DNA from 2 places in the Paenibacillus sp. FA6 genome. Region 2 is predicted to be linked to the other one. Evidence: predicted binding sites of a transcription regulator. Region 2 holds the regulator's gene; the other holds the start of a gene.

Region 1 (4,434 bases), 980 kb from region 2:
TATTTAATTGAATACGGGTTTATGGATCGAGAACCAGATGGCAGTAAATATTGGGTGAAAAGTAAACGAAATGACTAGTGATAGAGAAAGAAGGGCATATAATGGATCATCAAAGACGTAAGGAACTGGTGGCAGAATATCAGCAACTTCCCCGTAAAATTGGTGTTTACCAAATTCGTAACTCGGTAAATAATAAGATATGGATTGGGAGCAGTTTGAATCTATATGGGGCATTTAATAAGGATGTATTCATACTGAATATGGGTAATCATGCTTGCGTGTTATTGCAGAAGGAATGGAAGACCTATGGCGAAGAGCAGTTTGAAATGGAAATATTGGAGCAATTGAAGCTTGAAGAGGGAGAATCCCTTATAGGGATGATTCCGATGAGCGTACCTGTAAATCATCCAACGAACAGAAGACATAGGGATGAGCTACGGAAGCTAGAACTGAAATGGTTAGATAAGCTGCAGCCATACGGAGATAATGGTTATCATGAACAGGTATAGTATGTGTTGATGATTCAATACTGTTACGCAGTTGTTACGTAGATGTTACCCAGCTGTTACCATAATGATTCATTTCTTCGATATACTATGGGTACAAGCTCAAAAAATGCGAAGAATATGAATCATTTGGAGGGAATTTTGAGATGAATAAGGCTATGAGATGGGGCGCCGCAGCTATAGTTGCAGGAGTTCTATTCACAAGTGCGGGTTATACAGGACAAGCGAAGGTCTTTGCGGCTGGAAATACGAAGAATACTGTGGAGCAACCAGGGGTCATTTTAGAATGGAAGGGTACTACACTCTCTCAATTTGGTCTGATAAGTAACGGAAACACCCTCATTCCTGTGACTGTACTCCGAGATCAGCTGGGACTATCATTACATTATAATCCGGGTACGAGAACATATAGCATTGGTAGTGGATATAGACAACTGAACATGGACTTAACTGAGAATGGAGTAAATACAAATATTAATAACTTCTATGTCAATGAATATGAAGTAAAGAATATCGGAGGTAAATTGTATGTTCCATTTCGATTAATAAGTGATTATTTGGGCTATCAAGGTATGTGGAATCCATCTCTCAAGTCATTGAATATAACTCCTAGAGTAGAAAATAAGCTGTCGATTACAACAAAGATGCTAGACACCCCAACGAAGGATGCATTATTTATTGTTCGTTATCCTACGATTAGTGGCCTTGCCGATGCGAAGGTAGAGAAGTCAATTAATACGGCGCTGGACAACCTTAAGAATGAATTCGTTGAAGCTTCGAAAGAACAGGCTGCTAAAAGAGATAGCTCTGTCGAGCAAGCCTATCAATTCTTTCAGAATTATATCGTGTCATACAATGAGAACGGTGTGTTAAGTCTTGTCGTAGATCAGTATAGTTATACCGGTGGAGCCCATGGTGGCACACTTCGTACAGGATTGACCTTCTCATTAGAGAACGGAAAGCTACTATCACTGGATGATCTTTTAAAAGAGAAGAGCCCTGATTATAAAGAGAGACTGGATAAGCTTGTTCTCAAAGGTCTACAAAACAATGGTGGTTATATCAGTGAATTTAAAGGGCTGGGTGCTGACGTGAATTACTATATAAAAACAGAGGGGATAGCACTCTTCTTCCAGCAATATGAATACACGGCTTATGCTGCGGGCATTCCAACGTTCGTGATTCCGTATCATAAGGTTCTACCTGAAGGAACGCGGATGTTTAAGTAAATGCGGGAGTGAGGGCTCTTTAACTATTGTGAGAATGAATAGCATAGCCATATCTGCTTGAAATATAGGAAAGTATAAGTTTTCGTTACTTTTATCTCCTATATTTTTGGACAAACGGCCCTTCTTCGCATAAGCGAAGAAGGGCCGTTTATCTTTAAATTAGAGAGCTAATGGTTTCTCCAAGACTTTGTCAATCAAGCCGTATGTGAGAGCGTCTGAAGCACTCATGAAGTAGTCACGGTCCGTATCTTTCTCGATGCGTTCCAGCGGCTGTCCACTACGTTCAGCTAAAATATGATTTAACTTATCACGTAACTTGAGAATACGACGGGCGCGAATTTCGATATCCGATGCTTGACCTTGCGCACCACCTAGAGGTTGGTGAATCATGATCTCACTATTTGGAAGTGCGTAACGCTTACCGATCGTACCGGCAGTCAATAGGAATGCACCCATAGAAGCGGCCATACCTACACAGATTGTAGATACATCTGGTTTAATGTATTGCATCGTATCGAATATCGCCATTCCGGCTGTAATCGATCCGCCAGGGCTGTTTACATATAAGGAGATATCCTTCTCCGGATCTTCGGCGGCTAGAAATAGCATTTGTGCGATAATGGAATTGGCAACCATGTCATTAACTTCAGAACCTAAGAAAATGATGCGATCCTTCAATAGTCTGGAATAGATGTCATATGCGCGTTCGCCGCGGCTACTTTGTTCAACGACCATAGGAATAAAACCCATGTGGAAAGCCTCCCTTATACTAACTAAATTAGTTGTTCATTATAAATACGATTGCCGTATTTACCACTTGATAAACATTTTAAATCATAAAGTCAGGGAAAGTCAAACTGTTGATAAAAAAAAGAGCCATGATTGGCCTTGGTCTGAGTTGGTTAAAGATATATGGAGCTTTAGGCTATTGTAATAATAATGGCGCGCCCACGAGGAATTGAACCTCGATCTCAGGCTTCGGAGGCCTACGTCATATCCATTTGACCACGGGCGCAAAAAGCAATAGCAAAAATGATTGTATAATATATGCGTTAGAATAGCAAGGATTCGTAACATTTATTATCATTAAGGGCTCTAAGAAATAGGCTCGGAGTTTGGAACTGTTCCAGATTACCGAGCTAAGTAAGCAATGGCTAGATAAGTCGTGATGTATAAGAAAATCAGGAGTAGTAAATTATACAGAATGAATACTTGCAACAGAAGTAAATATTGGTTAGAATAGTAGTGGGACTTAAAAAGTTTACCCGGGACATTTTAAGACCATGAAGAACGTAGCAGGAGTGGACAGCATGCGGAATTTAATAGAAATACAAAAGCAGCTTCTGCCTGATCTCATGGAAACTCTCAAGACAAGGTACACTATTCTTCACCGAATTTTATTATTTGATATCGTCGGTCGCAGAACGCTAGCAGCGTCACTTCATATGACGGAACGCGTGTTGCGATCCGAAACGGACCTTCTGAAATCTCAAGGCCTCATTGAGATTGAAAGTATGGGCATGAAGATTAGTGATTCGGGTAGGAGACTACTGGATTCACTTGAGCCCATCGCCAAGAACCTTTTTGGACTAACAGATTTGGAAGATAGAATCCGCCTAGCATATGGACTACGTAAAGTAGTGATTGTACCTGGTGATTGTGAGTCGTCGCCGGTGGCTAAGAAAGAACTGGGGCGTGCAGGAGCGAAGGCTCTGTTGAGCGTCATGGGTAATCAAGACATCATCGCTGTAACGGGGGGGTCAACACTCGCTGCAGTTGCTGAACAACTAACACAACCTTCATCTGTGAATTTGAAGGGGACCTGGTTCGTACCCGCTCGTGGGGGCTTAGGGGAGAGCGTGGAATTTCAAGCGAACACCATTGCTTCCACGATGGCTAAGAGAGTAGGAGCCCAGTATCGGCTGTTACATATACCAGATCTGCTTAGTGATCATGCTTATCAATCGCTGGTTCAAGATCTTACTATTCAGGAAATTGTTCAGACGATCAGACAGTCGCGAATTATAGTGCACGGTATTGGTAATGCCCTTGAAATGACACGCCGTAGAAGATTGGACCTTGCAACTATTCAGGGAATCCAAGATGAAGGCGCGATTGCAGAATCCTTTGGTTATTATTTCAACGAGCAAGGTGCTGTGGTTCACAGAATGATGACCTTGGGTCTTCGGCTGGAAGATATTATGAATACTGAAATTGTGATAGGGATTGCAGGCGGAAAGAGTAAGGCTAGTGCCATACATGCAGTTCTCCGATTTGGTCAGGAAGATATACTGGTCACGGATGAGGCGGCTGCCTTAGAGATTGAGAGGGAAATGGAAGAGCATCCTCTTATGAGTAAGAAAGACGATTAGCATCTTGCGAAATCTTATGATCTTGTTGTCATGAAAGGTTAATAGCCTTTCTTGAATAAATAAAACGAAACTTTGGGAGGAACTATTTAAATGACTATAAAAGTTGGTATTAATGGATTTGGACGTATTGGTCGCCTTGCATTTCGCCGTATTCAAGCTGTGGAAGGTATCGAAGTAGTTGCTATTAATGACTTGACAGACGCTAAAATGTTAGCTCATTTATTAAAATATGATACAACACAAGGACGTTTTGACGGAGACGTTGAAGTTCATGACGGATTCTTCAAAGTAAACGGTAAAGAAGTTAAAGTTCTTGCTAACCGTAAT
Region 2 (4,434 bases):
TATCTAAAGTTGGTGTATTCACATTCGCTTGTGTTCCGCTATGGCTTGATACCGTTTCATTGCTACCCAGAAGTTGCAGTACTTGTTGACGCGCTTTATTCAGGCTAATCCCCAAATTGTTAAGTACTCGTGCAGCCACTCCTTCGCCCTCACGAATAAGACCGAGCAGAATATGTTCTGTTCCCACATAGGTATGTCCAAGCTTACGAGCTTCATCCATTGAAAGTTCAATAACTTTCTTAGCGCGGGGAGTATAGGCGATATTGGTTGGCTGCTCTTGTCCTCGACCAATCAGTGTCTCCACTTCATCTTGAATCTTCTCGAGCCCTAAACCAAGACCAACTAAAGCCTTGGCAGCAATGCCATCTCCTTCACGAATTAAACCAAGCAAAATATGCTCTGTACCTATATTATTATGGCCTAAACGAACTGCTTCCTCTTGAGCCAATGCAAGCACCTTTTGCGCACGTTCCGTAAATCTCCCGAACATCATAACTCCTACACCTCCATGAAATTTAAATTCTTCTTATTGTATATGATCCTTCGAGCCTAACTTCTCTCGAATTAATCTAGCACGATAGACGTCACGTTCCTCATTGCTGATGGCTTCCCCGAATGTCTTTTGAAGAAACCCTGCTTGGGTCATGACATTCAATTCATTCATTACTGGGGTGGATGGTCCCTTAATAATACCCAGATCCACACCAAGACGAACATCAGATAACCGCTGTGCCGCCTCTTTCGAGTCTAACATTTCTGCATATAACAAAATACCATATGATCGTTGTACGCGATCCGTCATTCGGAGCTTCGATTCATTAAGCAATCGTTCACGAGCATTCTTCTCATGTTCAATGATTTGCAATACGACACTGTGCAGATTATCAATAATTTCATTCTCTGTCTGACCCAATGTAATCTGATTCGATATTTGAAACATATTACCCACAGCTTCACTACCCTCGCCATAGATCCCGCGTACCGTTAAGCCTACTTGGGATACCGCTGACAAAATCCGATTGATCTGCTGTGTCATGACCAATGCTGGTAAATGCATCATCACCGAGGCTCTAAGTCCAGTTCCCACATTGGTCGGACAACTTGTCAGATAACCACGTATATCATCGAATGCATAATCAATATGTGCCTCAAATATATCATCAAGTGCTGTCGCCTTCTCCCAAGCATCACGCACCTGGAATCCAGGATATAAACATTGAATGCGTAAATGATCTTCTTCGTTAATCATAATACTAATGGATTCATCTTCACTAAGAATAACTGCACCATGTTCTGATTCATTAGCTAGACTTGGGCTAATGAGATGCTTCTCAACAAGGACTTTTTTGTCCAAAGGAGAAATGTCATCTAAGTAAAGCATATGGAATGTACCAAATGACTTTAATGGTTCATATTTCTCCATGTCTGTTAGAGTATCTCGCACCTCCATCGACTGCTCGCTTGTCGCAAGCAAAGGAAATGGCACATGCTGTAAGTTACGCGCTACCCGAACTCGGCTACTTATCGCTATGTCGGAATCATTTGCGTCACCGAGCATCCAGTCACTAAGCGCCTGTTCGGTAAACCGGAGATTTGGCATTTCGCATTCCTCCTTCTAAAAAGAACTTTACTCTTCTGACAATCCCTTTTCAAGCTCTCTAATCTGATCACGAAGTGCTGCAGCCTCTTCAAATTCTTCTTCGATAATTTTTTGTTGCAGCTCAGACTTCAGATCATGTAAACGTCGTTTAACTTGTATTTGAACGCCGCCCCTTATCGGTACTTTGCCCACATGAGCAGTACTCCCGTGAACTCTTTTGAATAAGGGGTCTAGACGATCGTTGAAATATTTATAACATGAACTACATCCAAAACGTCCAGCCTTGCTGAATTGTGAATACGTCATGCCACATTCTTCGCAGCGTAACGTTTGAGCGGCCTTCGAGGTACCCGATTGAATCTTCTTAGCTGTGTCAAAATCAATAAATCCTGACAATAAGCTATGAATCGAGAATCCTCCCGTTACCCCAGGAATCATCTCACCCTTCTCACGAGCGCATGATTCACACACATGAAATTCTGTTTTCTCTCCATTTACAATCTTGGTAAAATGAAGTGTGGCCGGTTTATTTTCGCATTCTTGACAAAGCACGTCGATGTACCTCCCTTTCTTCGTAGGTCATTTACCTAATAAAGAGATCAGCATCGCTTTCATCATTCTAGCACGTATCTCATCCCTGTAAGGTAGCTTGATCATGAGGCATTCCCTGGAGATCGCTGCACGCATTAAAGTAGCTTCGCGTTTGCTTAAGAAACAGGATCCCTCCAGTTGATAGATCAGCCCTTCCGCTGCCGTCTGGTCGATATCTTCACCAATCGTCTGTCTTAGATGGGTATGAAGTTCAGAGTGTTGTGGAAGATCAATTCGTTGAATCCGAATATAGCCCCCACCACCTCTCTTGCTCTCCACAAGATAGCCCTTCTCTAACGTAAAGCGAGTACTGATGACATAATTGATCTGTGATGGTACACAGACAAACTTCTCAGCCAGATCGTTGCGTTGAATTTCCACTGTTCCTTCGGGACTTTCATGCAGAATATTCTTCAGATATTGTTCAATAACATCAGAGATATTACGCATCATTCATCCTCCAGTTATCAACTTCAACTCTTTCGTGGTTACCCACTTTCCAAGATGTTGTTCTGTTACTCATCTCTTCGTTGGTTGACTTTGACTTTCTTTGACTTTATTAATATTATATCATATTCTTTGATTTTGCCAAGGGGTGTTACATATTTTTAGTGTGGACCTGTCTAAGCAAAAATATTCTTGTATGGTCGGATTATCAAGTAAAGTCGGACAAGGCCTGGTCTAGCTTGACAATCTGCTGTATAAATTAAGGCGGTTGTAAGTCAAAAAGAGGAAATTTATGATTAAGGAATGGTGGGGGATTGCTGGGTAGTTCGAGTAGATGTCAGTGCGGGAAATAGTTGCAGGAAGGTCAATTACTTTGAAGGAAAAGTATCTAGGATGAGCTTTAGTTGCAGAAAGTACAGTTAGTTTGAAGCAAAAGTAGATATAGTCAGTTTTAGTTGCAGAAAGGACAGTTAAATGTTGCGGTATGCGGATAAGTGGCGATTTTCAAGTAATTAAGTGTATGTTTTGCAACTAGATCGGTCCCTAAAGCATTTGAGCGGAATTTAGTTGTACTTTGTGCAACTGCATGGTGAGGTCTTGGTGGGTGAGTTGGCGATAAGGTGCGCTGCGTGAGGTATTGGCGGATAGAACTCCTTGGCTTATACAGCTTCAAACACAAAAGAAAAACCACCGTTGATCGAGATCAACGGTGATTCTTATGCTTGGCGACGTCCTACTCTCCCAGGACCCTGCGGTCCAAGTACCATCGGCGCTGGAGGGCTTAACGGTCGTGTTCGGGATGGGTACGTGTGGAACCCCTCCGCTATCGCCACCAAACGGGCATTTGTGTAACAAATGCATTATTCAGGTTTCAGCATAGCCATATGCTGTAAATCAAATCTTCTTAATTCAGTTACTTGAACCTCATTAAGTTAAATTGATCACCTGAAAACTAGATACGAACGAATTTGTGTTAGAAAGTATGAAGTATACACTTCAACCGTTTAAACATTTGTTAGGATAAGCCCTCGACCGATTAGTATTGGTCAGCTCCGCACATTGCTGCGCTTCCACCTCCAACCTATCTACCTCGTAGTCTTCAAGGGGTCTTACTAATTGGGAAATCTCATCTTGAGGGGGGCTTCACGCTTAGATGCTTTCAGCGCTTATCCCGTCCGCACGTAGCTACCCAGCTATGCTCCTGGCGGAACAACTGGTACACCAGAGGTGCGTCCATCCCGGTCCTCTCGTACTAAGGACAGCTCCTCTCAAATTTCCTGCGCCCACGACAGATAGGGACCGAACTGTCTCACGACGTTCTGAACCCAGCTCGCGTACCGCTTTAATGGGCGAACAGCCCAACCCTTGGGACCTACTTCAGCCCCAGGATGCGATGAGCCGACATCGAGGTGCCAAACCTCCCCGTCGATGTGGACTCTTGGGGGAGATAAGCCTGTTATCCCCAGGGTAGCTTTTATCCGTTGAGCGATGGCCCTTCCATGCGGTACCACCGGATCACTAAGCCCGACTTTCGTCCCTGCTCGACTTGTAGGTCTCGCAGTCAAGCTCCCTTCTGCCTTTGCACTCTTCGAATGATTTCCAACCATTCTGAGGGAACCTTGGGGCGCCTCCGTTACTCTTTAGGAGGCGACCGCCCCAGTCAAACTGCCCACCAGACACTGTCCCCGAACCGGTTTACGGTCCTAGGTTAGAACCTAGATACGATCAGGGTGGTATCCCAACGATGCCTCCATAGAAGCTTGCGCTCCTATTTCTCAGGCTCCCACCTATCCTGT

What was found. Region 2 encodes CtsR, which represses protease genes until heat stress. Its sites were predicted from a motif close to ATGGTCAATAAAGGTCAAACA; they were not measured.
Region 1: a site for CtsR is predicted at 2,574-2,594, ahead of clpP (ATP-dependent Clp endopeptidase proteolytic subunit ClpP). Genes of this name have one in related genera too.

What each region holds. Positions count from the first base shown of each region.
Region 1 is NZ_CP188820.1:4,760,780-4,765,213, reverse strand. It holds gene ACP8HI_RS21600 (DUF2087 domain-containing protein) at 1-78, shown strand, start outside; gene ACP8HI_RS21595 (GIY-YIG nuclease family protein) at 102-509, shown strand; gene ACP8HI_RS21590 (PdaC/SigV domain-containing protein) at 653-1,735, shown strand; gene clpP (ATP-dependent Clp endopeptidase proteolytic subunit ClpP) at 1,895-2,485, opposite strand; tRNA gene ACP8HI_RS21580 (tRNA-Arg) at 2,676-2,750, opposite strand; gene ACP8HI_RS21575 (sugar-binding transcriptional regulator) at 3,046-4,107, shown strand; gene gap (type I glyceraldehyde-3-phosphate dehydrogenase) at 4,198-4,434, shown strand, end outside.
Region 2 is NZ_CP188820.1:5,742,895-5,747,328, reverse strand. It holds gene clpC (ATP-dependent protease ATP-binding subunit ClpC) at 1-493, opposite strand, end outside; gene ACP8HI_RS25745 (protein arginine kinase) at 527-1,600, opposite strand; gene ACP8HI_RS25740 (UvrB/UvrC motif-containing protein) at 1,628-2,152, opposite strand; gene ACP8HI_RS25735 (CtsR family transcriptional regulator) at 2,180-2,641, opposite strand; rRNA gene rrf (5S ribosomal RNA) at 3,359-3,475, opposite strand; rRNA gene ACP8HI_RS25725 (23S ribosomal RNA) at 3,655-4,434, opposite strand, start outside.